Regions from separate parts of the Candidatus Pelagibacter sp. PS_44 genome, predicted to be linked through region 1. Evidence: riboswitches for the same ligand, from Rfam matches in the RefSeq annotation. Region 1 holds a riboswitch; each other region holds the start of a gene.

Region 1 (10,175 bases):
AATGACTGGTAATTTGATTGGAAAAATGTCTTCACTACTTAATATTTCAAATTTAAAAAAATTTAAAAAAAGACTTGATCCAAGATTATATAATGGTGCAATTTTTATTGGTTTAGACTCCCCAGTAATTAAAAGTCATGGTGGAACAGATTATATAGGTTTTTCAAATTCTTTAAGTGTTTGTTCTAAAACGGTAACTGGAAATTTGATTGAAAAAATAAATAATAATATTAATTAATGACAAGAACCAACCTTATCAAAAAAGATCTAATCAACTCAATTTATATGCAGATCGGTTTTTCTAAAAATATTTCTGAAAATTTAATTGATGATTTTTTTTCTACAATCTTAGAAAATTTAAAAATTGAAAAAAAACTCAAACTTTCGAAATTTGGCACGTTTTCTATAAGACAAAAAAAAAGTAGAGTTGGTAGAAATCCTAAAACTAAAGAAGAAGTGGCTATATCTGATAGAAATGTTGTTTTATTTAGAGCTTCTAAAGACTTTAAAGATTTAGTAAATTCTAAAAATGATCAATAAAAATTTAGATGCTTACAAATCAATAGGTGAGGTTGCTAAAATTCTAGATTTAGTAAATGCCAAAAAGGGTACTTTAAATACTCATACCATAAGGTTTTGGGAAAAAGAATTTAAACAGATCAAACCAAAAATTCTCAATGGTAATAGAAGATATTATAATAATCAGACTATAGAAGTTCTTAAAAAAGTTAAATTTTTACTTAAAGAACAAGGAATGACAATTAATGGAGTTAAAAAAGTTCTCAATTCTGACAAATCTTTAAACCTTGACGAATTATCAAATAATTCTATAAGTGCTAATTATAATTTCAGAAATAAATTAAAAAATATTTCTAACTTAGTAAAACAAATTAAAAAGCTTAAATAGTATGGCAAAAAAAACACACGTTAAAGTAAGATTGGTCCCTGAAGCTAAACCTGATAGTCCTTTTTTCTATTATGTAAAAAAGCCAGCAGGTGGAGAAAAAGCTAAAGTAAAATTGTCTGCTAAAAAATACAATCCATCTACTAGAAAACATGAAATGTTTGTGGAGAAAAAACTACCACCACACAGTAAATAGTTTATTTCTTTTTAAAGTTTCTCTTCTCGTAATCAATAAAAGACCAAATCATATTTTTCCAAATTCTGTTTGTAATTTTTGGATCAATTTTTGTCTTGATTGATTTTTTTTTAATTTTTTTAAGTATATAGCTTATTCTTGTTTTATCGATTATCTCTTTTTTATAAATTTTTACTTTTAAAACTTCATTTACTAAAAGCGATCTTTTTTTGATTAGTTTAAGCAGATCATTATCTAATTTATCAAGTTTTATTCTTAATTGGGTAAGTTTTTTTTTATTAGTAGGCGACATTTAATCAATTGGTTATTAAAATAATTATTATAAGTATAATTTATGTTTGTAAATAGCGACAACTATATAAAATATTTAAAGATATGGTTAATAGGACTATTTTTGCTAATTGTTCTTATGGTTGCTGTAGGTGGCTTAACTAGATTAACTGACTCAGGCTTATCCATTACAGCATGGGAGCTTTTTTCAGGTATATTGCCACCACTTAATTCAAATGATTGGAATATGTATTTTGAAGAATATAAAAAAATTCCAGAGTATAAAAATATTAACTATGGAATGTCTTTAAACGAATTTAAAGTAATTTTTTATTGGGAGTATGCACATAGATTATTAGCACGTATTGTTGGCTTGTTTACATTAATCCCTTTAATTATTTTATGGATTAAATATAGAGATTCTAATTTTTATTCTAATAAATATTTTTTTATATTTTTTCTTATATGTTTGCAGGGATTTTTAGGCTGGTTTATGGTTACTAGTGGATTAACACAAAATAATGATGTTAGTCATTTTAGATTAGCAATTCATTTATCACTTGCACTTTTTATCTTATGTTTAATTTTTTGGTATATTTTGGATTTTTTTGATATTCAAAAAATAGATTATAAAATTCCACAATCATTATTGTTATTTATTTTTTTATTAATTATTATTCAAATTATATTGGGCGCTTTTCTTTCAGGTTTAAATGGAGGTTTAATTTATAATACTTGGCCAGATATGAATGGTACTTTTTTTCCAAATGATGTTTTATTTTTAGATCTTTTTACCTCTGAGTCATTTTATAATACTTCTATTATTCAATTTTTACATAGATCAACAGCCTATCTGCTTGTGATCCTTGTTATGATTATTAACTATTTATTTATTAAAGAAGGAGTTGCCATAAAGAATGTAATTCTTTTTGACATAGCTTTACTTATTCAAATATTATTAGGAATCATTACATTAATATCTGGTGTAGAGATAAAGTATGCATCACTACACCAGTTAGGTTCTATTTTTGTATTAACAACCTATATTTTACTCATTTATAAAAACTCAAGCGGTTTTTTAAAATGATAAAGAATTGTTATGAAGCACTAAGTGCTTGATCAAGATCATCTATTATATCGTCAATATGTTCTAATCCTATACACAGTCTTATATATCCAGGAGTAACTCCTGCAGCACTTAATTCTTGCTCCGTGAGTTGGCTATGAGTTGTCGTTGCCGGATGTATAGCTAAGCTTCTAGCATCTCCTATATTTGCTACATGATAAAACATTTTTAAAGCTTCTATAAATTTCTTACCAGACTCAATGCCACCTTTTAGTTCTATTCCTATTAAAGCACCATTTCCTCCATCAAGATATTTTTTTGCTCTTTTACCAATATCTCCTTCATATTTGGTTGGGTAAATCACTCTAGAAACTTTTTTATGATTAGATAAATGATCCACTGTTTTTTCCGCATTAGAGCAATGTTGTTTCATCCTCAAGGCTACTGTCTCAAGTCCTTGAATTATTCCAAAAGCATTATCAGGAGCTAATGCAGCTCCAAGATCTCTCAAAAGAGTAACTCTTGCTCTAACAGCAAAGGATACATTGGCGCCAGTTAATTCAGGAACTGCCTTACCCCATACTACGCCACCATAACTTGCATCAGGTTCATTAAACAAGGGTTGTCTTTTTGGATTGGCTGTCCAATCAAAATTTCCACCATCAATTAGTGCTCCACCCACAACTGTACCATGTCCACCTATATATTTTGTAAGTGAGTAAACCACTATTGCAGCTCCATGCTCTATTGGCTTACAGATGATAGGGGCGGCGGTGTTATCAACTATTAATGGAATATTATATTTTTTTCCAATATCAGAAACTTCCTTAATAGGAAATACTCTTAAATAAGGATTGGGCAATGTTTCCCCATAAAAAGCTCTAGTTTTATCATCTATTGCTTTTTCAAAGTTGTTAGGATCTGCTGGATCAGCATATCTAACTTCAATACCAAGCTTACTCAATGTATGAGTAAACAATGAAACAGTTCCACCATAAAGATCTGTAGAACTAACAATGTTATCCCCAGCCTGAGCAACATTTAAGATAGCAAAGGTTGAAGCTGTTTGCCCAGAAGAGACAGTTAAACTTGCTAATCCACCATCTAAGGCAGCCAGTCTTTTTTCAAGAACATCATTGGTTGGATTCATAATTCTTGTGTAGATATTTCCAAACTCTTTTAGACCAAATAAATTGGCCGCATGCTCAGTGCTATCAAATAGATATGAAGTTGTTCTATAAATTGGGACAGCTACAGCTTTTGTAGTTGGATCACTTCTATAATCACCACCATGCAATGCGATAGTTTCTGGGTTTTGTCTTTTTGTACTCATCTTAATACTCCTTTTTTAGTATTTTTGCTTTATGCAAGGCATACAATACAGTTCAAATGCGCCTACCGAAAATGTGGGTAAAAAATCCTTTTTAGCAATTATTAGCCTGCAATAGGAACAAATCGGCAAACAAAAATTACCATTAAATGGCTATATTGCAAGAGAAATATAAAATTGACTTTATAATTATTAATAGTATTAATCCACGCTCTATGACTAAATTTTTAAAAAGTAGCGAATTAACAAGTAATTGGTTTGAAATTGATGCTAAAGGAGCAGTTGTTGGAAGACTAGCATCTATAATAGCAATGATTGTTAGAGGAAAAAACAAAACTACTTATACACCTCACATGGATGATGGTGACTTTGTAGTTGTTAAAAATATAGAACATGCAAAATTTACTGGAAAAAAATTTAAAGACAAAAAATACTATAGACATACGGGCCACCCTGGTGGAATTAAAGAAATAACTCCTGAAAAACTATTAGAAAAGAATAAACCAGGTGAGACTTTAAAATTAGCGGTTAAGAGAATGTTACCAGGAGGTGTTCTTGGTAGAAAACAACTAACTAAAGTTAAAATTTATGCTGGTGAAGAGCATCCTCATGCAGCTCAAAATCCAAAACTTTTAGATTTAGGAAAATTAAATAGCAAAAATTTAATTAGAAATTAATATGGAACAAACAGCACAAATAATATCAAAAAAACCTAAGATCAAGTTAGATTTTAAAGATAGCAAATACGCTACTGGCAGAAGAAAAAAATCAATTGCTAAAATTTGGTTAAAAAAAGGGACCGGTAAAATTTATGTTAATGGTCGAACAATGGATGAATACTTCACTAGTGGTAGTCATAAAATGCAAATTACTAGACCTTTTGAAATTATTAATCAAGCAACAGCTTATGATGTTAGATGTAGTGTCGCTGGAGGCGGTCACACTGGACAGGCAGGAGCAATGGTTCACGGTATTGCAAAAGCCTTAATATTATTTGACTCAGAACTAAGAAGTACACTAAAAACAGAGAAACTTAACACCAGAGACTCAAGATCTGTTGAAAGAAAAAAACCTGGTCGTAAAAAAGCTAGAAGAAGCTTCCAATTCTCGAAAAGATAATTCTTTTTTATTTCAAAATAGTTATAATAAACAATGCCTAAGCTTAATGTTTTAGTTGCTGGTTCAACTGGTTATATTGGTGTTCAATTAATAAAGTTATTAGTTAAACACAAAAATATTAATATAAAATATTTGTGTGGTAGCTCATCTGTGGGTAAGAAAATTACTAGTTATGAAAAATCATTAAAATCAAAAAATTTACCCAAGATTACTAAATTTAATAAATCATTTTTAAAAGAAGTTGATTTGGTATTTACCGCATTACCAAATGGTGAAGCTCAATCTATATCAAATAGTTTATTAAAACATAATGTGTTGATTGATTTGGCAGCAGATTTTAGACTTAATAATGCATCCTTATATCTAAAATGGTATAAACAAAAACACAGATCAATTTCAAATATTAAAAAATCTATATATTCATTACCTGAAATTACAGGTGAAAAAGTTAAAAATTTTAATATTATTGCTTGCCCGGGTTGTTATCCAACATCAATATTGTTACCGTTAATTCCATTGATTAAAAAAAATTTAATTAAAGTTAATAATATAATTATAGACTCTAAATCGGGATATTCCGGAGCTGGAAGAGGAGTACATGACAAATATAAAAATAAAAACCTTTATGAATCTTTAAGTGCCTACGGCGTTGGTTCTCATCGTCACAATTCTGAAATACAACAAGAGTTTAATTTTTTTACAAAAAAGAAAGTAAATTTTACTTTTACACCACATTTAACCCCAATGTTTAGAGGAATATTAAGCACTATTTATGTAGAGCTAAATAAAGGATCTACAATTAAAAAATTAGAAAAAGTGTTGATTAATCATTATCCCAATAATGAATTTGTAAAAATTCTAAAAACTAACTCTTTAATAAGTACAAATGATATAATTAATACAAATAACTGCCATATATCAATTTCTAAAACTAGGTATAAAGATAAAGTGATTATCTTGTCATCAATAGACAATCTAATTAAAGGTGGCGCAGGACAAGCTATACAAAATATGAACATTAGATTTGGATTTAAAAAGACTGAGGGCTTAATATGAAATATTTCTTAGTATTTTTATTTCTATTTTTATTGTCTTGTTCTTTAGATAAGGATTCTGCTTACTGGAACAAAGATTCTATCAAAAAAAATATTGAAAAAAAAAAATATACTAAAATGTTAGAAAAAAATGGAGATTTTAAACTAATGTCATTTGATGAATTTGATTTATTTCTTAAAGAATATTCAAAAAACTCAGACTATCCTGATATAAACAAGTAAATGAAAATGAATTTAAATATTGCTGTAGTTGGATTGGGTCAAGTAGGTAATTATTTACTAAATGAATTAAATACAAAAAAAAAAGAAATTGAATTAATTACAGGTAAAAGAATTAATATTGTAGCTGTTTCTGCAAAAAACATAAAAAAGAAGAGAAAATTTAAAGTTAATAAAGATATCTTTTTTAAAAATCCTTTAGATATTTTTAAATTAAATAAAGTTGATATTTTATTTGAAGCAATAGGAATGTCTGATGGTATTTCTAAAAAAGTAGTTGAAACTGCTTTAAGAAATGAAATTCACGTTATTACACCAAATAAAGCCCTAATATCAAAACATGGAGATTATCTTGCTAAATTAGCTGAAGATAATAATGTTAATCTTGAATTTGAAGCATCTGTTGCTGGTGGTATTCCAATATTAAGAACTATTAAAGAGGGTCTAGCAACTAACAAAATTACTAAAGTTTATGGAATTTTGAATGGAACTTCCAATTATATTCTATCAGAAATGAGAAATTCTAAAGATAGTTTTGCCAATGTTTTAAAAAAGGCTCAAAAATTAGGATATGCTGAACCAGGTAACCCTAAATTAGATCTTAATGGTTTTGATGCTTTTGCTAAAGTAAGAATTTTGTCTGCTCTTGCATTTAATACTAAGATTTCAAAATATAAATGTTTAATGGAAGGAATTGAAAAAATTGAATTAAAAGATATTGAAATAGCTAGCCAATTAAATTTACGTATTAAGTTACTTGGTATTTCTGAAATTATTAATGGTTGTTTATTTGAAACTGTCCACCCATGTCTTGTAAGTAAAAATTCTTATATTGGTAATGTTTCTGGTGTGATGAATGCCGTCATACTTGAGGGTAAACCTGTTGGTGAAAGTATATTACAAGGAGAGGGTGCTGGTCCTGGACCTACGTCTTCATCATTACTATCTGATTTACTTTCAATTTTGAAAGGGGATATTAAAAAACCCTTTGGTATGCCTAACAACAAGCGTAAGTCCATAAAATGTTATAATGTCAATAATTATACTAATTCTTTATATTTGAGATTTGAAGTTAAAGATAAACCTGGTGTTCTGTCAAGAATTACTAACAGGTTAGCTCAATACAAAATTTCTGTAAAAAGAATGATTCAAACACCAGATAAAAAAAATAATAAAGCTACTGTTGTTATTATTACTCACAAAACAAGTGAACTTAATTCAAATAACTGTCTTGCAAAATTTAAAAAAGATAAAGATATTCTTAAATATCCTACATTAATTAGAATTTATAATTAATGGAATTATATTCCAAAATTTTTGAAGTCTTATTTCCTGTTTTTTTTGTTATCGGTATTGGTTATTACTTGGGGAATAAAAATCCAAAAATAGATACTAATTTCATAACTAATTTTGCAGGTAATATAGGAACGCCTGCAATGATTTTTTATACTGTAACTACCACAGGTATAACTTTAGCAGTTTTTACCTCCTACTTCTTCTATGCTTTAGTTATGATTGGAGGCTTTTCCATAGTTGGTTTAATACTTCTTTTTATTTTAAAAAGAGATCTAAGTATGGAGCTACCGCCGATGATTTTACCAAATACTGGTAATATGGGTATACCAATTTGTCTTTTTGCTTACGGCACTGAAGGGCTTGGTGTAGCTTCTGCTATAGCCTCTGTTATAATTTTGTTTCATTTTACGTTGGGTGTTTTTCTTGCTAAAAAAAAATTTTCTTTTGATGTGGTTCTTAAAAGTCCTCCTGTTTATGCAATAATAATATCAATATTATTTCTTTATTTTAACTTAGATGTCCCAGTATTTCTTGAAAACACCACTTTTCTTTTAACATATGCAACAATATTTTTAGTTTTAATGTCCCTTGGTATAGCCTTAACAAGGTTTAAGTTTTCTTTAAAAGATTCAATTATATTAGCCTTAGGACGTGTTATTTTGGGTCCACTCATATGTATTCTTATAATAAATAAACTCGATTTGAATGGTTTTGCAGCTGGTGTCTTATTAATACAAAGTGCAATGCCAAGTGCTGTGTTAAATTATCTTGTTGGATCGATGTATTCACCTAAAAAAATTGTTGATAGTATCGCTAGTACAATTGTAACATCAACATTGATGTCTTTTATTACTATTCCAATAGTAGTATTCTTTGCTTTAAAGTACTTCAATTAAACTGTATCTATTGGCTTATGAAAGCCATTATTTTTAGCTTATTAGGTTGGATGTTTCTTCCAGTAATGGATGGATTTGCAAAATATTTAAGTACAGATTTACCAGTACTACAAATAACTTGGGCTAGGTATTTTTTCACAGTTGTATTTACTCTTCCAATAATGTTTTTCTTTTATAAAAAACACTTAGTCTGGTCTGATAAACCAAAACTACAAATACTTAGAGGTTTGATTTTACTTTCTGCGAATGTATGTTTTTTTTATTCAATATCTGTAATCTCATTAGCTAAAGCTTTAACATTAGCTTTTATTGCTCCATTAATCGTTACAGCATTTTCACCCATTTTATTAGGTGAGAAGGTGGGTTTAAGAAGATGGACAGCTGTAATAATTGGATTTGTAGGTTCCTTAGTAGTAATTAGGCCAGGTTTTTTAGAATTAAATCTAGCAAGTTTTGCTGCCCTAGGAACAGGTGTTATGTATGGTTTTTATTTGATTATTACAAGAAAGCTAAGTACTTCAGACAATCCATTATTAACGCTTTTATTAACAGGTTTAGTAGGGGCGATCATAATATCTATGATAATTCCTTTTATTTGGGTTAAACCTACTCTTAATCAGTGGTCTATTATGGCTGGAATAGGGGTCTTTGCATGCATTGGCCACTTATTCCTTATACTGTCGCTTAAATATGCTGATGCATCTAAATTAGCTCCTTTAGGCTATACTGAGATAATTCCTAATGTGATTATTGGCTACTATTTCTTTGGTGATTTCCCTGATAATTGGACATTTTTAGGTCTCTTTATAATTGTGCTAAGTGGTATTTATATTTCTAGAAGAGAAGTAGTGGTTAAAAGAATTTAATATAAGTAACTTATATTTACTAATACTTAATATAATACATTAAGTTTACAATTTATACTACTGTAATCATTAGATTTTATTATAATTAATAATTATCAAAATAAGAATAAATAGCATATTTGTAGTTAAAAATTTATAAATACTTTTTTAAATTAAAGGTATGATATTTAATTAAAGCTAAATTTTTTAAAAATTATTCAAATCAATAAAAAAGCATTGTATATCAACGTTTATATCCAATCCTAGGTCTATAAAATATAATGATATGTTACCCAGATATGAAGTGGGGGTCAAAAACCCTTTAAAATTGAGCTTTTTTGGACAACTAAAAAACTGTTGGTATTGTTGAAAACTAGAGCAATGCACTATCAGAATATGCCATTTAAACGCCCATAGAGCACCTTAATTTTAGCATGATCTCATATCTGGTACAACTAAAGGGTGCATTACAACATTTTTAGTTATTGTTATAAAAAAGCTCTATAAATATTGATTTTATTGACTTTTAGATGCTTTTAATAGGTTAAAATCTCTATTTGATGAAGACCTTCTCAGACCTTAATAATTGACGTTTTAGCTTAATTCCACCTTTTCCTGAGTAGCCACCAAGACTTCCGTCTGATCTTATCACCCTATGACAGGGTATTTTGGGTGGATAAGGGTTTTTACCCACTGCATTAGCAACAGCTCTGAATGCCTTAGGTTTTCCAATAGCTTTAGCAACTTCCAAGTAGGTCTTAACTTTGCCCTTGGGTATTTTCTTTAAGTAATTCCAGACTTTTAGCTGAAACTTAGTCCCCTTTAAGTTCATATAGTTCAAAACCTGTGTTATTGGCTATTTTATCGTATAATTTCTTTGCATTTTCATTGGAAGAGTGAGTGATCCAACGAATTCCTTGCCAATTATTGGCCTTAGATAAGGATTTTAGATGACTAATAAGTTTTTGAGCTATTTTTT
Region 2 (10,175 bases), 210 kb from region 1:
TTTTAAAACGCTATTGTATTTTTTTGTATTTTTGGAATTCCTTGGAATTGTAGATAATAATTTAGTTTGAACACCTATAGATTCTGGTCTTCCAGGAATATTTGACTTGTTATAAAGCATGAATAGAGGGTATTCTTGATCACTTTTTCCTCTATTTAACATTGCAAGTTTATTGCAAAAATCAAGCCCTGCTTGAGTTCCCATTCCACCTAAAATTCCAATCATAAATATATATTTTTTATTAAATTTATTTAATATTTCCTAAAGAGGTTTATTGATACCTCTCATAAAAACTAAAATTAAGCAACCATCTTTAGTATAAGACGAATGTGTTGAGCCTGGTTCGTAAGTAACAAAATCACCTTTTTTAAAAACCTTATTATCTGGATCAGTTAATTCACCTTCTAACATCAAAAACTCCTCAAAACCTGTATGAACATGGGGCAAACTTTTTGTATTTGGCTCCATCTTTAAAAGATAAGTTCCATTACCACCATTTTCTTTATTATAACTTATTTTATGCCAACTCATTCCAGGCACAACTACCCCATAATTATCAAATGGAGTGAATTCAACATTATAAAGGTCAGTTATTTTTCTATTTGTCATGCTTGTTAGTTACTTATTATTAAATTGTTATATCTGATGATTATTAATAAAATATAAATATGCAAGATATATTTATTGAAGATGTGGGAAGTGGCACTCCATTAGTGTTAGTGCATGGTTTTTTAGGATCTTCTGAGATGTGGACTTTACAAACTGACTTTTTTAAAAAGAATTTTAGAGTTTTGGCACCAGCATTACCTGGTTTTGGAAAAAGTAATAAAGTTAACTCATATAATTCAATTGAAGGTATGGCTAAATCTATATTGACAAGTTTAGAAAAAAAGAAAATAGAACGTTTTTATTTATTAGGTCACTCAATGGGTGGCATGATTGTGCAAGAAATGGCAAAGTTAGCAGGTGAAAAAATATTAAAATTAATTTGTTATGGTACAGGACCAAGAGGAAATATACCTGGCAGATTTGAAACCATAGATGTTTCTAGAGACAAACTAAAAATTAATGGACTGGATAACACAGCTTATAGAATTGCAAAAACATGGTTCATTGAAGAGGATAAATCTAAATATTTTTATTTATGTGAAGAAGCGGGTAAACAAACTTCTTTAGAGGCGGCGGACAATGCTCTTGTTGCTATGAAAAATTGGAGTGGTATTGAAAATTTAAAAAATATTAAGAATGAAACTTTGATAATTTGGGGAGATCAAGACAAAGCCTATAATTACAATCAAGTAGAAACTTTAAAAGAAAATATTATAAATAGCGATCTTAGAATAGTTGATGGCTGCTCTCACAATGTTCATTTAGAGAAGCCAGATGAATTTAATTCAATAGTAAGTAATTTTCTTAAAAAAAACTGATTGGTATTGGCTGAAATATTTAGCTAAATAATTAAAAAATTAATTTAATTAAAAAATTGCAGCCAATAAAAAGTGTGAAAATTATGCAGTTTTTAAATTTACTGCAGAAGGACCTTTTGGACCATCTTCAACATCGAAAGTCAAAGCTTGACCTTCATCTAAACCATTCATACCAGCATCTCTTACAGCTGAAACGTGAACGAATACATCTTTTTCTTTATCTTCTCTTTCAATAAAACCAAAACCTTTAGTTGGATTGAACCATTTTACTTTTCCTTGTAGACTCATATTTATCTTCTTACTTTTTGTTATGTTACTTTTTATTACTTATAATTAAGTAATATCGCTTTGTTTATATTTATTGAGGTTTTGTCAACAAAAAATAGAATATTTATCTAATTTAAACTTTATTAGTTGTTTATTAGCATGCTCATATAAACTGAATTAACGTCTTCTTTGTAGTGCGAGAAGGGTCCAGTAACTTTAAATCCAGATTGGGTAAAAAGTTTTCTAGCATTTTTAAAGAAAACACCCGATCCAGTTTCCAGGCTTAATTTCTTAATATTTAACTTTTTAGCCTCAAAAATTAGGTGATTGATAACCTTTATGCCATTACCTTTGCCTCTAAATTTATCATTAACTCTGATAGATTTAAACTCACCATGCTCTTTATCTAAAAATTTAAGAGCTCCACAACCCATTAATACCTCATCTTCCCATAAGCTCCAAAATTTTATAGTAGGATTTTTTAATCCTGCGATATCGAGTACATGAGCGCTTCCCTCTGGTGATACGGATCTCAGTTCTATAAAATGCTTAACTAAAAGTGAATTAACATCTGGATGATCAAAGTTACCTTCAATTGATTTTAACATGAAAATTTTTTAACTAATTAAAGTTGTTAAGTGGCCCATTTTTCTTTTTTCTTTAATTTCTTTTTTTAAATAGTCAAAGAAAAATTCATTTTCAGCATATTTCTTGTCTCTATAATTGATTATTTGATTTCCAATTATATTTAACATTTGGGCATCAGAGATTTTTTTAATAGGCAGTTGATCTAATTTACAAACAGCTCTTATATGGTTTTCAAACTGACTAATATTATAGGCATTAATAGTTAAATGGCCAGAGTTATGCACTCGTGGCGCTATTTCATTTACATATAAATTTTCATTTCTGTCTATGAAAAACTCAACACACAAAGTTCCCACATATTTTAGTTCTTCAGCAATTTGTGTTGCCCATAATTTTGATTGCTCTAATATTTTTTTATTAATCTCTGCTGGTATTTTAGAGCTTCTTAAAATTTGATCTTCATGTACATTTTCAATAGGTTCATATATTTCATATTTTCGAACATCAAACCTTGTAATAATAATTGAAATTTCTTTTTTGAGTTTGACTAATTTTTCTAAAACATAACCTTTTGAATAATCAATATTCAGAGAATTTAAAGCTTCTAAATTTTGAATTGGATGTTGGCCTTTGCCATCATACCCCAAAGTTACAGTTTTAAGAATTCCAGGCAAAAGATCCTCAACAGACTCTATTTCAGATTTTTTTTCAATTGAAACGTATCTTGTAGTTCTAATATTCAAATTATTAATGAAATCTTTTTCTGCTAATCTATGTTGAATTATTCTATTAACTGAAGGTTTTGGCAAAACAGGTTTTATCTTATTGATTTCTTTTAGTGTCTCATAAGGAATATTTTCAAATTCATAAGTAATAACATCAACTTTGCTAATGAATTCTTTAATCTTATTTTGATCATTATATTCCCCATGAATAAAATCATTTGCAAATTGTTGGGCAGGAGCGTCTACATCATCGCAAAAAATTACAGTTTTAATTTCTAATTTTTTTGCTGCAACTGCTAGCATGCTACCTAATTGACCTCCGCCTATTATTCCAAGAGTTGGTTTAAACATATGTAAATTATTTAGGTTTTTTTTTAACAGCTTTACTTTGACTTGAGCGCCATTGATCTAATTTTTCTTTTACACCAAGATCATTTATTCCAATTATAGATGCCGCTAATAACGCAGCATTAATTGCACCATCCTCACCAATTGCTAAAGTACCTACTGGTATACCTTTTGGCATTTGAGCTATTGATAAAAGACTATCTAGTCCTTTAAGTTTTTTACTTTCAATTGGAACTCCCAAAACTGGTATTGATGTAAGTGCAGAAATCATTCCCGGTAAATGAGCTGAACCACCAGCACCAGCTATAATAACCCCTATATTATTTTTTTCTGCATCTTTAGCATATTGATACATTCGATCTGGTGTTCGATGAGCTGATATGATTTTAGTTTCATATTTTATATTTAATTTTTTTAGGGCTTTTTCACAAAATATCATGGTTTTAAAGTCAGATTGACTACCCATTACAATTGATACTTTTTTTTTATTATTTTTGCTCATTTAATCTAATTCCATCTTAACTTAAATTGTTATTTCAAATTAAGTTAAATATTTCAATAAAATTAATAGAATTTATTCAACTTATTGATATTCTTTATAACAAATAAAATCATTATGAATTTCAAAATTGATAACTTGCAATACTGCAATTGGTCTAGAGAAGTTTTTCAAATTAATAGGGAAGCAGGTCTTGATGCGATACACGTAACTATTGTTTATCATGAAGATTTTAATGAGTTAAAAACAGTGGTTAAACAATGGGAAGATCATTTTACAAAAAATTCAGACCTTATATTTCATGGTAAAGATTTTAAAGATATTGAAAAAGCAAAATTAGAAAATAAAACTGCAATATTTTTTGGTTTTCAAAATTGCTCTCCTATAGAAGACGATATTGGCTTAGTTGAAAAGGTATATAATCTTGGCTGCAGATTTATGCAATTAACTTATAATAATCAATCGTTACTAGCCACAGGCTGTTATGAAAATACAGATAGTGGAGTTACAAATTTTGGAAGAGAAGTAATTAAAGAAATGAACAGACTGGGATTTGTAATTGACATGTCTCATTCTGCGGAAAAGAGTACAATTGATGCAATTAAAATAAGTGAAAAACCAATTGCAATCACTCACGCCAATCCATCATTCTGGCACCCAGCAAAAAGAAATAAATCTAATGAACTTTTAAAAATTTTATCTGAAAATAAAGGAATGTTAGGACTGTCTCTTTATTCACATCATTTAAAAAATGGCAAAAATTGTACGCTAGATTGTTTTTGTGAAATGGCAGCAAAAACTGCTGAAATAATGGGAGCAGAATATATTGGAATTGGCTCTGATCTTTGTTTGAATCAACCAGACACTGTTGTTGAGTGGATGAGAAATGGTACCTGGACAAAAAGTAGAAATTATGGAGAAGGCTCTAAAAATAAACCAGGTTTTCCTGAGCAACCAAAATGGTTTTTAGATGCAAGAGGTTTTAAAAATATAGAAGCTGGCCTTAAAAAAGTTGGCTTTTCAGAAAATGAAGTAAACGGAATTCTAGGAAATAATTGGTATAATTTTTACAAAGGTATGAATTAATGAATGTTGAGTTAAGAGACCCCAATGTAGTAATGAAATTATCTAGACTTGGATCATTTCACCAATCTAAACTTTCATTTTTAAGAAGTTTTTTAAATGAGTTTAAAGACTGGGATTATAAAAGAGATTTATTTGAATTAAATGAGAAAGGGTATGGAACGGCAGTTTATTCATTTAAGAAAAAAAATAGAGTGTATTCCCTAATCTGCTTTGCTAATGAATTAGACGAAAGCGAAAGATCAGACAGAGTAATTGCTACAAAGTGGGACGCAGCCTTCACGCTTCATGATGGTGTTCCTACAAAACAAGATATTGAACGTTTAAGAAATGAAGTGCCAAAGCAAGAATTTGGAAGGCTTTCTTTTAAAGAATTAACACTATCCAGAGCCAATAAATCAGTTAGAGTTTTTAATCATGTTGTTGAAAATTTAAGTGAGGGCAAACAACCTGATAAAAATTTACTAAATAGTGTTGGATATTTATATAGAACTACAGCAGTTTATGGTTCAGGTAAGTTTGGGTTAGCAGATAGATTTAGAATTAAAGATAGAGAAGAAATATATGGACCTTTTAGACTGGAAATGATGTTGGTTTATTTAGTTCGACAATTTACTTTTGATCAAGTCAATCATGTTGCAAAAACTAAAAATCCAAAAAAAGCCGTAAAGCTTGATGAAAATATTTGTAAAAGTTTAGGCATTGGAAATTCAACTGGGCTTGGCATGGCCCCATTTATTGTTAATCATCCAACACTTTTAAATAATTGGATATCAGCAAGAGAAATTGCTCTAAAAAAAATAAGAGAAATAAAAAAAGTATCAAAAAAAGATCAGAATATTTTTTTAGAATGTTTAAAAAAATCAATAAAAAATATTACTTCGTGGAATACTGAGAGTGAGTATCAAATAAATAAGATTAAGTCTTTACTTGAAGATTTAAATAGACTTATTTTGTTTTTAGATCAAAATTTTGATTTTGACCAAGAGTATGCTTTTAATGAATTGTACTCAAATTTAGAAAAGAAATATTGTGAGGAATGTATTGAGTATGTTGTTTCAATGATGATGGAGCCATATGATGATATTGTCTCATCACTTATTAAAGGAATGAGCTCAGAGGAAGAAAATTACTTTAATATTCCAACTGATAGAACTGTAGAAGAATTAAGAAAAATTATAGAAAATAAATATCCAGATATTTTAGATATAGATTTCTCTAAAGATGAAAATAATTTAAATTTTTGGTTTATATCAAAAAATAAAGAGGAGCCAAGATTAGCAAATAGATTTGATGAAATGGGTGCAGAATTAGAGCAGCCTCTTGCAATCGCTCGAGATATTAAACGATTATATGAAGTATTATTAGAAACTAATAATAATTGGACTATTGCTAAATTTTTATCAACCAATAACGAATTGAGACATGTTATTAGAAGAGTATTTATAGTTGAAAAATTTCCTTATTCAGAAATACAGGATAATACAATTGGTAAAACAATTATACCAATTGATATGTTGAGATTAAAATTGTCATTTTTTGGGGCTTTAAAATTTGATCCACGCTCTGATAAATGGTTAAGAATATGCATGTTTCAAGGCGCACCCTTACCAGAACAATTAAAAAACTATGACGAGTATTGGGTTTATAATTAAAGAAGATGAAGTCTTTAAGTGAAATTGAAACTGTTTCAAAAAGAGCAAGTAGAGCTGCCGGTTATTCCTGGGGCATTGCAGAAGAAGTTGCAAAGAATATAAGATTGCTCGAGATTTTCAATCTGCCTGGAATTAAAAATCTTAATAGTTTTTTTAAGAAAAAAAAAAATTAAGTCTTGATATGATTAGTATGATTAATCAAGACAACATAGCAAATAGAGACGGATATTGTCCAATAATTTCTGGAGTAAATGTTTTAGATCAAATCAAAACTTTAGAAAAATTAAACCAGATAAACTTTAAAAAGGTACTCTATCCTTTACTTTTTCTACCATTTATAAGTCGAGCTACAGCAGTAATTGGAAAAAGAATTTTCTTAAAGATTGATGATAAAGAGTTTCTATTAAATTTTAATAATAATATTTATTCAAATTATGCAAAAAATGAAATTATTGAGATTGCTGACAATATTTATTTTAAAGTTATCGAAAATAGAGATTCCTTTAATATTGAAGAATGGAATGAACTTTATAAACTTTCAGAGGAAACATTTGTTGAAGAAAATGAATCATTAAAACAAAGTGGAGCTGGTGCTGGATTAACAGATAACGATTAGCTATCTAATTTCACTCATTGCTTTAATATGAGATGGCCTTGTTTCACAACATCCACCTAAAATAGTAGCACCATCATCTTTAAATTTTTTAACAAATTTAGCCATAAATTGAGGTGTTAAATCTTTTCTTTGACCTAAAAACTCATTTGGATTTCCTGTTTTACTTTTATTATAATGATTAGTATATCCATTTTTGGGCTTGGTTGTTTCAAATGCATTAAACTTAAATCCAAAAGGAATACCCAAATTTCTAACCTCTTCCAAATTTTTAGAAAAATTTTCAGGTGAAATACAAGACAAGATTACCCCAAGTAAATTTTTGTGGTCAATATTATTTATAATATCAGATATTTTTTCACCACTTGGAAGATTAACACCCTCAGATATGTGTGCGCCCATCAGATAAGGTTTTTTGAAATCCTGGATTGCTTCAATTGCTAGTCTGAATTCTTTAACACTTGATAAAACATCTAAATAAAAAAAGTCAACATATGGATCAAGTAATTTTGCTTGATCATAAAAATTTTGTTTAATTTCTTCATTTGCTCTCGTATCTTCTTCGTAAGTTAAATATTGAGGTGGAAGACCCCCGGCTATAAAAATATGTGGAAATTGTTTTTTAGCTTTTTGAGCTATCTCCCCAGCTTTTTTATTTAGGTATTCAAATTTATCCTCAACTTTATTATCACGTAACCTAACTCTTCTAGTTGTAAAAGTTGTGGTAACAATAACTTCAGCTCCAGCTTTAATAAAATCTAAATGAGTATCTAATAATAGCTGATGATATTCTTCTTTAAGCAATGCATTAGCACTCCACAATGTTCCATTAGGTTTCATACCACGAGCTAATAATTCTTGCCCCATACCACCATCTAGAATTCGTGTTGTTTTAAAAAAATTAATATCCATTTTTACTCCTTACTTTTTTAGTGCTTTAGCTTTATGCCAGGTGCACAATATAGTCCAACTACCTTTACCAATTATCTAATGATTTCCTTTTTAGCAGTTAGTACCTGCAATATGGATCAAATCGGTTAATGTATTTATATATCTAATAGACTAATTAGTAAATCACTTCTTAAATAATATTTTAGCATTAAATGAGAAGGATCTTCTCTCACCATCAACATTAAATGGGTAAGCTGTGTGCATTAAATAATTAGGAAAAATTAATAAATCCCCTAATTTAGGGTTTAAATTGTAGATGCTTTTACTTAAAAAATTTTTTTGACCATTGATAAAATCAATAGTTCCATTAGTTTTAATCTTTTTATTCTTAAGAAATTTATTTTGATTCATATCTTTTGGGATTTTAAGATAGCCAACCCCTGATAATTGTCCTCCATGATAATGAATGGGGTTATACTCATTTTTTAATTGTCTTACTACCCATAGGTTAATTATCTTAATTTCTTTAATTTTTTTAACTTCTGACTTATCAAGATAAACTTTGATATTTTTTATTATTTCTTTAGACAAATTTTTATTAACTATTGTTTTAGGTATCTTGATTTCACTCTTAATTTGACTTGCTAGTTTAGAACTATAATCATTTTTTATAGATGATTGAGTCTTATCAACGTGATTATTTAATATACTAATAATTTTTTTGGATAACTTTGTTTTTCCTATAGTTGGTCCAAAAGCTCTAAATGTTTTCATATTCTATCTATAATAATTTAATACTTTCGTTATGCAAACAACTTCAATCCTATTCGAATAGCGACAAATATGACAAGTGCTGATGTCACTAGAGCCAACATTCTTGCAGGAAAAATTTTAAGATTTAAATAGTTTCCTAGTTGACCGCCTATTAAAACAAACAAAAATAATGGCCAATAATCATAAAGCCCATTTATTATTGATGACTTTGTAGATTGACCAGCAAGACCTGATAGAGAATTAATCAGTATGAATAATGATGCGGCAGTTGCAATATTTTTTACTTTATCTGCTCTAATCAATAACAATATGGGGCTTAAGAAAATTCCACCACCAATTCCAACTACACCAGACACAAATCCAATAGATGCGCCTATTAATAATGATAACATTTTTGGCATCTCTTTATAAACTTCAATCTTTTGATCAAAAGATTTAAATTTCACAAGAAGTAAAGCTCCTGCTAGTGTTAAGACTACAAAAAGTAAAATTTCAAAAATTTCTTTATTTATTGATAAAGAGCCACCTATGAATGCAAGTGGGACAGATGATATTAAAAATGGGGCAAGGATCTTAAGATTGATATTTCCAGCTTTAATATAGTTAATACAATTTCCTGACACGACAATGATATTACAAAAAAGAGCAATTACAGGAAAGATTAAGTAAGGAACATCCCAAATCAACAGAAGAGCTAGATAGGTAGAGCCACCACCAAATCCAACACTAGAGTATAAAGTTGCTGTTAGAAGAAATAAAAATGATAATATGATCACAATAATTATTTTAAATTTATGATTGTAAATATAGCACTTTTAACTGTTACGGACACCAGAACTTTTGAGAATGATAAGTCAGGTGCGATCTTAGTAAAAAAAATAGAGGAGGCTAAACATAAATTAGTAGATAGAAAAATTTGTAAAGATAATAAAGAAGACATTATTAAAATCCTTAAAGATTGGATTAATCAATCTGAAATAGACGTTGTAATTACAACAGGTGGCACTGGACTTACGGGTCGAGATATTACACCAGAGGCAATAAACGAAATAGCTGACAAACATATTCCAGGTTTTGGAGAGGTGTTTAGAACGATAAGTTTAAAAACAGTTGGTACATCTGCCATTCAATCTAGAGCTTGTGCTGTACTGGCTAACGGTAAGTATGTGTTTGCTTTACCAGGATCTTCAGGTGGGGTCACGGATGCCTGGGATGGAATTTTAAAACACCAGTTAGATGTAAATCATAAACCTTGTAATTTTGTAGAGCTGTTTCCAAGGCTAAAAGAGAAGTAATATATAAAAC
Region 3 (10,175 bases), 120 kb from region 1:
TCAATTTCAGGATGATCAATTGGTAGATAACAAGCAGCCGATCCTCTTCTTAATGATCCTTGGCTAATTGCCATCGTTAACGAGTCCATTACTTTAATGAAAGGAATAATTCCTGAAGTCTTACCCACTTTACCAATTTTTTCACCAATGGATCTAAGGTTACCCCAGTAACTTCCAATTCCACCACCCTTAGCAGCTAACCAAACATTTTCACTCCATAGATCTAAAATTCCACTTAAACTATCTGATGCTTCATTTAAGAAACAAGAAATGGGTAATCCTCTTTTAGTTCCACCATTTGATAAAACTGGAGTTGCTGGCATGAACCATAAATTACTAATGTAGTTATAAATTCTTTGTGCATGTAAATTGTCATCTGCGTATGAACTTGCAACACGTGCAAATAAATCTTGATAAGATTCATTGTGACCTAAGTAACGATCTTTTAAAGTTGCTTTACCAAAGTCTGTTAATTTAGAGTCTTTTGTTCTATCAATTTTAATAATGATGCCTTTTTCATTTTGAAAAAGTTCAGTGTCATTATTAAGTGAGAATAAATCAGGTCCTTTGTTTTTAGAAAGTTCGCTGTTATTTGGGCTATACTCGGAGACAGCTTTCTTGAGTGCCTGTGATAGTATTTTATTCATAAATTTTTAAGTTTTTCAGTTATTTTTAACAAAACAACTATATGTTGTATGCTAGAACCATTGATACACCATATAAATCATTATTCAACAGAACATTTATAGAACATATAAAAAAAATATCAATAAAAAAATAAAATGAATGTAAGAAAGGTTAGCAATGACAACAAAATTAAAAATAGATCCATATGGCTTCAGGGAGTACGACGCGAGATGGTTGTATGGAACAGATATTAATAGCCTTGGAATAGAGAATCTCGGCAAAGGTTTAGGCACACAAATTATAAAACATACTAAAAAAACGAATCCGAGAATAATTGTTGGTCACGATTATAGGTCCTACAGTGAAGAAATAAAAACTGCACTTAAAAAAGGATTACTTTCAACGGGATGTAATATTGAAGATATCGGTTTATCATTATCCCCTACTGTTTATTTTGCACAATTTAGTTTAAATGCGGATGCTGTTGCAATGGTAACTGCTAGTCATAATGAAAATGGTTGGACTGGCGTTAAAATGGGTATCAAAAAAGGTTTAACTCATGCACCTGAAGAGATGAAAGAATTAAAAGAAATTACTTTAAATGAAAATTTTATCAAAGGTGAAGGTAGTGAAAAACAAATAGAAGGTTTTCAACAAATTTATAAAGATGATTTAATAACTAAAAATAAAATAACAAAAAAAATTAAAGCTGTTGTTGCTTGTGGAAATGGTACGGCTGGAATATTTGCCCCTGAAATTTTAAGAGGAATTGGTTGTGAGGTAATTGAACTTGATTGTGATTTGGATTGGACTTTTCCAAAATATAATCCAAATCCAGAGGATTTAGAGATGCTACATGCAATTGCAAAAGCAGTAAAAGATAATAACGCTGATATTGGATTTGGTTTTGATGGTGATGGCGATAGAGTTGGTGTGATTGATAATTTGGGGGATGAAATATTTTCAGATAAAATTGGATTATTAATTGCAAGAAACTTATCTAAAACTCATAAAAATTCTAAATTTATAGTCGATGTTAAATCAACTGGACTGTACGCAACTGATAAGGTCTTAAAAGAGAATAACTGTCAAACCATTTATTGGAAGACAGGTCACTCACATATTAAAAGAAAAGTTAATACTGAAAAAGCACTAGCTGGATTTGAGAAAAGTGGTCACTTTTTCTTTAATCAACCTTTGGGATTTGGTTATGATGATGGAATAAATTCAGCAATTCAAGTGTGCCATTTATTAAATAATGAAAACAAATCTATGAATGAGATTATAAAAGAACTGCCTAATACTTTTCAAACTCCAACGATGGCACCACATTGTAAAGATAAAGAGAAATATCAAGTGGTTGAAGAGTTGGTTAAACAAGTAAATGAATTAAAAGATAATCAAACTAAAATTGATGGCCAAGAGATAAGTGAAGTCTTAACGGTTAATGGTATCAGATTTTCTTTTAAAGATGGTTCATGGGGTTTGATTAGAGCTTCATCTAATAAACCATCCCTTGTTGTTGTAACTGAAAGCCCGACATCAGATGAGAGAAAGAAAAAGATCTTTGATTTTATTGATGATCTTTTACAAAAAACTGGCAAAGTCGGTGAATATGATCAAAAAATATAAATATTTACTAATCCTTATCCTCCTGTTTACCTCTAAAAGTCATGCTCTAAGCCCTGAATATGAGAAGGAATTGTACATTGGTTGTTACTCTAATTCTAAAGCATATATTGGCCCAGATGGCGCTAAAATATACTGTCAGTGCACCGTTGATAAATTAAGTGCAAAATTTAGTGATGAAGAGATGGATGAAGTCTTCAGCAAAGAGCCTGAAGAGATCATGGAGCAAACAGCATTTGCAACAGAGGATTGTGAAAAATAATAATTAAAGCTTTTAAAATAATCAAATAATTAATAGGTTTTTGAAAATGGAAGATAAAAAAAACTTCGGTTTTGGAACACAGATTAGAAAATCCCCTTACTTTAATTCAACGGTTAAATGGGGTGCAACTGGCTTTTCAGTTTACAATCACATGTACATTCCTCGTGACTTTGGTTCTCCTGAACAAAACTTTTGGAATTTAGTCAATGAAGCAATTTTATGTGATGTTGCAGTAGAGCGACAGGTTGAGATTACAGGACCCGATGCTACAAAATTTATTCAACTGTTAACGCCTCGAGATTTATCAAAGCTTGCAGTTGGCCAATGTAAATATGTTTTAATAGTAAATAATGAAGGTGGAATTTTAAACGATCCAGTTTTATTAAGATTAAAAGAAAACCATTATTGGTTATCCCTTGCAGATAGTGATATTTTATTATGGGCACAAGGCGTTGCAATCAATTCAGGTCTTAATGTTAAAATTTCTGAGCCCGATGTCTCCCCTCTTCAATTACAAGGGCCAAACTCTGGAAAAATTATGGAGGCTTTATTTGGTGAAAGTATTAATGATCTTAAATATTATTGGTTACGTGAATTAGATTTAGATGGCATTCCTTTAATTGTGTCCCGTACCGGTTGGTCAAGTGAACTAGGTTACGAGTTATATTTAAGAGATGGTTCTAAGGGAGATGAGTTATGGGAAAAAATAATGGCAGCTGGTAAACTTCACGGATTAAAACCAGGTCATACATCATCGATTAGACGTATTGAAGGTGGAATGTTATCCTACCATGCTGATGCTGATATAAACACCAACCCTTATGAACTAAATTTAGGAAGACTTGTGAACCTTGATACCGATATAAATTTTATTGGAAAAGATGCTTTACAAAAAATAAACAAGGATGGTATTAAAAGAAAACAAGTTGGAATGATCTTAGATTGTGATCCTTTAACTGGACCTAACACTACCTTTTGGGAAATCAAAAAAGACAATGAATTTGTTGGTAAAATTACATCTGCCGTTTATTCACCAAGACTAAAACAAAACATTGCACTTGCAATGGTATCCATTAATAATTCAGAGATTGGAACAGTGCTCGATGTTAAAATGAATGACAAAATTATTAAGGCAACAGTTGTTGAAAAACCTTTCTATGATCCTAAAAAGAAACTAGCAAGTTCTTAGTAAGTCTAGTATTCATAAACCATGTTAACCCCAAAAGACTATATCTCTCTTTACTTACTCGTAATTGTTCTAACAGTTGTCTCTGTTAACTTCATGTACCGTCTATATTTTTAGTAGCAACCTCTATCTTTAGCTATGAAAGAAAATTTTTTCATCTTTTATCTTTCATTAAAAACCATACAGTATTCGCCTGTTTCAACTATTGTAAAACCTAAAGGACCTTGATCTACTTCTTCCATCATTAAAGATTGCATACAATTAGTTTCAGCATATTCATACCAAATACCAATAAAAAATTCACACTCACCAGCAAAACATGTGGCCATTTCTGAGTATGCATTCCCACTCAACAACAAACCCAGAACCACGATCCCTAAAAGTTTTTTCATTTATTTTATAATCCAAAAAATAATATTTATTATATAAACCAAAATACCATAAAATAAGAACATCAGAAATTTGTCTTTTCCTGACTTTTCTTTCCAATTCAAAGTAAATAACGCAGCAGGTGATGCAACTAGTAAAATAATTCCTAGAACAATTACCAATACTGATAAAATTATAAATACATTCATAAATTAATTTTTATCATATATTTTCTTAAATATTAAATCTGTCTTTAATTGCATAAAACCATACTGCTAATCTAAAGTAAAATGTTCTTAATTGAGGGAAGATAAACTTCTTAGGTAATCCTTTATAAATTTTTGAAATATCTAACTCTTTACTGTTTGATAATACTAACTTAGACAGTTGTTTACCGGTCCAAGGAGCAGCACTCACTCCAACCCCATTATAGCCAAATCCATAATAAATCTCTTCATTATCAATTTTACCAATGGAGGGAGTTAATTTTTGAGATAAAGCAATTAATCCCCGCCAATTGTAATCAATATTAATATTTTTCCATTTAGGAAAAATATCTTTTAAAAATTTTTCCATTTTCTTAGACATATTTAAATTAGATTGATCACTGCCACTTAAATCCCCTCTAGTGCCAAATAAAATTCGATTGTCAGGTAACTTTCGATAATAATATAAAAGATTTTTAGTATTAGCTATTGGAGAAAATGTTTTAAAATTATGTTGGTCAATTTCTTGCTCGGTTAAGGGTTGGGTGACAATAATATTTGAAATTACTGGTAAAATTCTTGAATTCATCTCTGGGATTAAACCTTCTTGGTAGAACCCGTTTGTTGCAACAACTATTTTTTTTGAACGAATAGATCCTTCTTTAGTCCTTAAAATATAAGCACCCTTATCTTTATCAATTTTATCAACTTTAGTGTGCTCGAAGATTTTTAATTTTTTAGATAAAGCGTATTTTGCAATGCCATTAACAAACTTAAGAGGATTGATTGCAAAACCAGGTTTATAAGAAAAAGCTCCAAATTGCTCTGTGCCCCCATGGCCAATTTTATCAAAGTCTTCTTTTGAAAAAATTTCAGTTTCAATGCCAAACTCTTCTCTATAAGCTGTAGCTTGTTCTTTAATATCTTTAAACTTATTTGGATGATGGGCTACAACGTAATTACTATCCCCCGTCACATCACAATCAATATTATATTCTTGTATAATATCTTTTGTATAATTTGAGCCTTCAACAGAGTTTTTAAAGAATTTTTTAGTTTCATCATTACCGTAAATAGATTGCATCTTTTTAAAAGACATCTTACTTGGTGGCAGACAACAAAAACCTGCATTACGAGATGAAGCCCCCCAACCTATTTTTCCTGCTTCAACTAAAATGACATCTAAATTATGATTTTCTATTAAATTAATTGCACAGGATAAACCAGTGTACCCTCCACCTATTACAACAATTTCTGAGCTGATATCTTTATTAAGTTTATCTAGATTTAAATTTTCGCTTGAATGATCTTCCCAATAACTACTAACTGATGTGTTAAATTGATAAATATCAGAATGATAAATATTTTTCATTAACAAGACCCTAGCACGCAATTAATAGTTAATTCTAGTCAAACTTCTAATTTTTTAGGATTTGAAATGAACTTAAAAGACTCAAGCCCTATTTTTCATAGGGCTTGAGTTAGATTAGTTAAGCAGCACTTACTCTTTGCTCTATGTGCTCTTTATTATTAGAACTTGAAGAAACCTTTTGAAACAATTTAATAGGAACTCCTTTTGATAAAATATCTAATACCGGGCAATGTGTATTTACTGTATCAATCAATTTATCTATTTCTGCTTTAGGTGATGAAGATTTAATATCAACAGTGCCTGAGATGGATTGAAAGCCAGGTCTAGTGTTTTTATTTAAAGCTAAAAAACCCTGAAGATCTAATTCACCTTTTAATTTAACACTAACACTCTCAATATTAATACCCGCTGCTGTAGCAAATGCTTTATAAGTTATCTCCTGACACGTTGCTAACGCTGCTAATATTAACTCTACTGGGCTCGGACCTTCGTCTTTACCACCAAAACTTTTGGGTTCATCAACAACTAATTTATGCTCTCTAAGAGTGACTACAGATTGAAGTCCTTCTTTAAGAATTGAGTTGCTTTCATATTGGACCACAGCATTTTTTGGGTTGGCTGTAAAATCCTTCTGTAGATTACTTATTGTTTCTTTTAGATTGTTACTCATTTTTTTTCTCCTGTTTTAGTGCTTCGACATATGTCAGGCGCACAATTTAGTTAAATGCCCTTCTTAATTTATTTACGCTTTGTCTCCATATTCAGTCATATGTTTTGGAATTCTTTTATTTTTTCCATACATAAAATGATTTTCCATGTTCTCTCGATATTTACTTGCTGGAACAGTTAAACCAATAGATTCAGCAACTTCCCTAATCAACATTGGGTTTGCTCCACAACATACTCCAAGGTAATTAATGCCTAGGGCATAAGCATCTTTTGCAAATTTACCTATTTCATATCTATTACAAAAGTGTGGGTCCAATGCTGTTGGAAACGTTCTTCCATGAGGTGATGGACACTGACAATTACTTCGATCTGGTAGATTAAAAAATGTTGGGTAATCTTCACTGGTTCTATAAGGAATAGGTAAAGCTCCAACATGACATTTAACTGCTTTTCTAATTTCTTTTAAAAAAGGAAACATGGTAGCAGGTCCTCTAAAACAATTTAAACCAACAACATCAGCCCCTAATTGCTCTAGCTCTTTACAGGTATCAACAACTGATTTTCCATCTCTCATTTTATTTTCACCCATTGGAGATATGGTTAATACAGTTGGTAAACCTGTTTTTTTCATTATCTCTAAAGCTTTAAAAGCTTCTTCAGCATAATAAAAAGTTTCACCAATTAACATATCAGCACCTTCTTCAACGGCCCAACCAATCATTTCTGTAAACATTCCTTCAACTTCTTTTTGAGATTGTGGATCATTATGTTTCCAGATATTTGAATTTGAAATATTACCTGCCATCAAATTTGGTTTTGATCCTTTAGGAGTATCTAGTGCTACTTTTTTAGCAATTTTTAATGCTGAACGATTTAGTGGTTCAAGAAGTTCTTCTTTACCAATAACACGCATTTTTTCTCTATGGCCATTATAAGTAAAGGCCTCAACTACATCAGATCCTGCGTGTTGAAATTCTCTATGTAAATTTTCTAAAACTTCAGGATGATCTAATGACACCATTGGAACAAATTCCCCTGATGACATATAGCCACGTCTTTCTATCTCAAATAAAAAACCTTCTGCGCATATAACAGGTCCTTTATCTAATCTTTCTTTTAATTTATTTGTGCTCATTTTTTTTCCTCTTGTTTTGGAGAAAAAAGGTCACAAAATAATCAGAGGTTATATTCATAGGCCTCTTTTCTCCTTTTTAGTGCTTAAGCAAATGCAGGGCGCACAATATGGTTCAACTGCCCGGCTTAATTTTATGAAAGATAAAAAAAAACCACCTGTCTAAAGCGGTGGTTGAAGCGTCGCTTTAGCAGGATTTATAACGCGCTCTGCAATTTAACTTAACTCAGCGCAATCACATATAATCAACTTTCTCTCAAACTGTCAATTGAAAAAATAAATAATAGTTAAAATTATGAGAATAATGACAATCCAAATACTAAGATTAGTTAAAAACTGCTTTAATTTAGAATTAGATTGTAGAAAAGCTGGGAGTACTAATAAGAGTATCCCTAGCATATAAACAAAGGGTAATATCTGATCTGCCATTTATATCGATGATAGCTTCATCTTTTTGGAATACTTTTTCTGAGGTGAATTTTTTATAACTGCTTGAGCACAACGCATGACCCCTCTTTTTTTATCAAAAGTCATTTTGGGTTCACCATACAATTTCCATCCGTTGGATATGGCCACCGTTACACGATGGCAAAATTCTGAAGTGTCGTCACTTGTAATAAATCTATAACCTTTCATAATCAGACCTTAACAAGTCCTAAATCATGTGTCTATGTTCAGTTTATTATTATTATTTTAAGTCTTTACGCTTCTACAGTCATTACTAATTTAATGAATAGCCAGCTGATCTTACGGTTCTAATTAATTCTTTAAATCCATCAATATTAATACTTTGTCTAAGTCTTCTTATATGAACATCAACTGTTCTTGTTTCAACATTGATATTATCAGACCAAACATTCTCTAGAATTTGATCTCTTGAGTAAACACGTTTAGGGTTTTTAATAAAAAAATTGATTAAATCATATTCCTTGGGTCCCAAATGAATTTCTTTGTTTTTTCTAAAAACACGTCGTGTTAATCTATCCACCTTAAGGTCTTCGAATTCAACAATATCAGAAACTAATGAGGGCTTAGATCTTCGAAGTAGCGCTTTTATTCTTGCAAGTAATTCTGGGAAACTAAATGGTTTGGTGACGTAATCATCTGCACCAGAGTTTAACCCTTTAATCTTATCTTCATCCTCACCCTTAGCAGTAAGCATTATGATTGGAATTTCTTTAAATTTTTTTTCTTTTTTTAAAATTTTACAAATTTCTACGCCAGAAAAATCAGGTAACATCCAGTCTAATAAAATAAGATCTGGAAATAATTTTTTAATATCTTCAATACCCTCATTGCCATTGTCTGATGATGAAACTTTATAACCTTCTTTTTCAAGGTTATATTTAACTAAAGTGATAATGGGTTGTTCGTCTTCTACAATATGAATGCTAACGCTCATTAGTTTGGATCAAAATCTTTACCTTTAGGTCTTGCTCCTTCAATATGTTCTCCCTCGATTAGATAAAATAAAGCTTCAGCGATATTAGTAATATGATCTCCTGCTCTTTCAATATTTTTAGTCACAAACAATAAGTGTGTTGCTAGATCTAAATTTTTTTTATCTTTGCTTAAGAAATTTGCAACTTCATTCATTGCGATATGTGTTAAATCATCTACTCTCTCATCTGATTTCCAAATTTTAACAGCAGCTTCTTTTGACTGGTTAAGATAAGCATCCAAAACATCTTTCAATTGTCTTTGAACTAACTCCCCTAATCTTTTTAAACTGGCAATTAACTCTTCTGGAAGATCGCGTGGTAAAGGTTTGATCTTTTTAGCAACACTTTTTGCTAAATCACCAATACGTTCAAGATCACTTGAAATTTTTAAAGTTGAAATAGTTAATCTTAAATCAATTGCCATCGGGGCTCTTTTAACGAGTACTGTTACAATCTGCTCTTCAATAGTTGCTCTTAACTCATTAATTTTTTCATCATTTTTAATAATGTTTTCAGCAGCTTCTTTATCAACTTTGATGATGGCCTCCATTGAATCTGTCAACTGAGCTTCAACTAAGCTACCCATTTTAATTAAGTTATCATTTAAACTTTGTAATTCATCCTCGTAGGATTTAACAATATGTGTAATATCTGACATGATTAACCAAACCTCCCTGTAATATAATCCTGGGTCATTTTATTTCCAGGGTTTTTAAATATTTTTTCTGTTGTATCCACTTCAATTATTTTTCCTAAATGGAAAAAGCCAGTTCTTTGAGAAACTCTTACAGCTTGGGACATTGAATGAGTAACAATGACTATTGTATAACTTTTTTTAAGTTCATCAATTAATTCTTCAATTTTAGCAGTGGCAATAGGGTCTAGTGCCGAACACGGTTCATCCATTAAAATAACTTGAGGATTTACTGATATGGCTCTTGCAATACATAATCTTTGCTGCTGACCTCCAGATAAACCTGTGCCTGCTTCATTTAACCTGTCTTTAACTTCGTTCCATAAAGCTGCTTTTTTTAAACTATTCTCAACAATTTCATCCATATCTGTTTTATTTTCTGCTAAACCATGAATGGTTGGTCCATAAGAAATATTATCATAAATACTTTTTGGAAAAGGATTGGGTTTTTGAAAAACCATACCAATTTTCTCTCGAAGCCCTACAACATCCAGATTTTTGTCAATGATCTCTTCATCATCTATTGTAATTGATCCTTCAACTTTACAAATATCAATAACATCATTCATTCTGTTTATGCATCTTAT

The links. A riboswitch is a leader RNA that binds a small molecule or an ion and turns the genes downstream of it on or off. The one in region 1 is predicted to bind S-adenosylmethionine.
Region 2: linked by a shared signal. The riboswitch ahead of AC5SLO_RS01625 (homocysteine S-methyltransferase family protein) and the one ahead of AC5SLO_RS02845 (O-acetylhomoserine aminocarboxypropyltransferase/cysteine synthase family protein) in region 1 are both predicted to bind S-adenosylmethionine.
Region 3: linked by a shared signal. The riboswitch ahead of AC5SLO_RS02125 (homocysteine S-methyltransferase family protein) and the one ahead of AC5SLO_RS02845 (O-acetylhomoserine aminocarboxypropyltransferase/cysteine synthase family protein) in region 1 are both predicted to bind S-adenosylmethionine.

The regions. Positions count from the first base shown of each region.
Region 1 is NZ_CM182063.1:512,101-522,275, forward strand. It holds gene plsX (phosphate acyltransferase PlsX) at 1-238, shown strand, start outside; gene AC5SLO_RS02820 (integration host factor subunit alpha) at 238-540, shown strand; gene AC5SLO_RS02825 (MerR family transcriptional regulator) at 530-907, shown strand; gene AC5SLO_RS02830 (50S ribosomal protein L33) at 909-1,100, shown strand; gene AC5SLO_RS02835 (chorismate mutase) at 1,102-1,392, opposite strand; gene AC5SLO_RS02840 (COX15/CtaA family protein) at 1,435-2,457, shown strand; gene AC5SLO_RS02845 (O-acetylhomoserine aminocarboxypropyltransferase/cysteine synthase family protein) at 2,468-3,769, opposite strand; SAM riboswitch class V at 3,774-3,842, opposite strand; gene rplM (50S ribosomal protein L13) at 3,982-4,443, shown strand; gene rpsI (30S ribosomal protein S9) at 4,445-4,885, shown strand; gene argC (N-acetyl-gamma-glutamyl-phosphate reductase) at 4,919-5,941, shown strand; gene AC5SLO_RS02865 (hypothetical protein) at 5,938-6,162, shown strand; gene AC5SLO_RS02870 (homoserine dehydrogenase) at 6,163-7,455, shown strand; gene AC5SLO_RS02875 (AEC family transporter) at 7,455-8,351, shown strand; gene AC5SLO_RS02880 (DMT family transporter) at 8,369-9,217, shown strand; gene AC5SLO_RS02885 (methylated-DNA--[protein]-cysteine S-methyltransferase) at 9,750-10,028, opposite strand; gene AC5SLO_RS02890 (GNAT family N-acetyltransferase) at 10,009-10,175, opposite strand, start outside.
Region 2 is NZ_CM182063.1:300,314-310,488, forward strand. It holds gene AC5SLO_RS01570 (aspartate/glutamate racemase family protein) at 1-225, opposite strand, end outside; gene AC5SLO_RS01575 (cupin domain-containing protein) at 262-609, opposite strand; gene AC5SLO_RS01580 (alpha/beta fold hydrolase) at 669-1,427, shown strand; gene AC5SLO_RS01585 (cold-shock protein) at 1,509-1,715, opposite strand; gene AC5SLO_RS01590 (GNAT family N-acetyltransferase) at 1,838-2,302, opposite strand; gene AC5SLO_RS01595 (5-(carboxyamino)imidazole ribonucleotide synthase) at 2,312-3,358, opposite strand; gene purE (5-(carboxyamino)imidazole ribonucleotide mutase) at 3,366-3,857, opposite strand; gene AC5SLO_RS01605 (membrane dipeptidase) at 3,972-4,940, shown strand; gene AC5SLO_RS01610 (hypothetical protein) at 4,940-6,592, shown strand; gene AC5SLO_RS01615 (DUF3726 domain-containing protein) at 6,598-6,765, shown strand; gene AC5SLO_RS01620 (DUF3726 domain-containing protein) at 6,774-7,208, shown strand; gene AC5SLO_RS01625 (homocysteine S-methyltransferase family protein) at 7,209-8,117, opposite strand; SAM riboswitch class V at 8,127-8,190, opposite strand; gene AC5SLO_RS01630 (2OG-Fe(II) oxygenase family protein) at 8,280-8,870, opposite strand; gene AC5SLO_RS01635 (sulfite exporter TauE/SafE family protein) at 8,900-9,646, opposite strand; gene moaB (molybdenum cofactor biosynthesis protein B) at 9,665-10,165, shown strand.
Region 3 is NZ_CM182063.1:392,063-402,237, reverse strand. It holds gene AC5SLO_RS02165 (ribonucleoside-diphosphate reductase subunit alpha) at 1-647, opposite strand, end outside; gene AC5SLO_RS02160 (phosphomannomutase/phosphoglucomutase) at 805-2,259, shown strand; gene AC5SLO_RS02155 (hypothetical protein) at 2,330-2,518, shown strand; gene AC5SLO_RS02150 (glycine cleavage T C-terminal barrel domain-containing protein) at 2,565-3,707, shown strand; gene AC5SLO_RS02145 (hypothetical protein) at 3,866-4,096, opposite strand; gene AC5SLO_RS02140 (hypothetical protein) at 4,097-4,282, opposite strand; gene AC5SLO_RS02135 (NAD(P)/FAD-dependent oxidoreductase) at 4,308-5,651, opposite strand; gene AC5SLO_RS02130 (OsmC family protein) at 5,770-6,321, opposite strand; SAM riboswitch class V at 6,326-6,390, opposite strand; gene AC5SLO_RS02125 (homocysteine S-methyltransferase family protein) at 6,394-7,455, opposite strand; SAM riboswitch class V at 7,522-7,586, opposite strand; gene AC5SLO_RS02120 (DUF1737 domain-containing protein) at 7,882-8,088, opposite strand; gene phoB (phosphate regulon transcriptional regulator PhoB) at 8,174-8,854, opposite strand; gene phoU (phosphate signaling complex protein PhoU) at 8,854-9,552, opposite strand; gene pstB (phosphate ABC transporter ATP-binding protein PstB) at 9,555-10,175, opposite strand, start outside.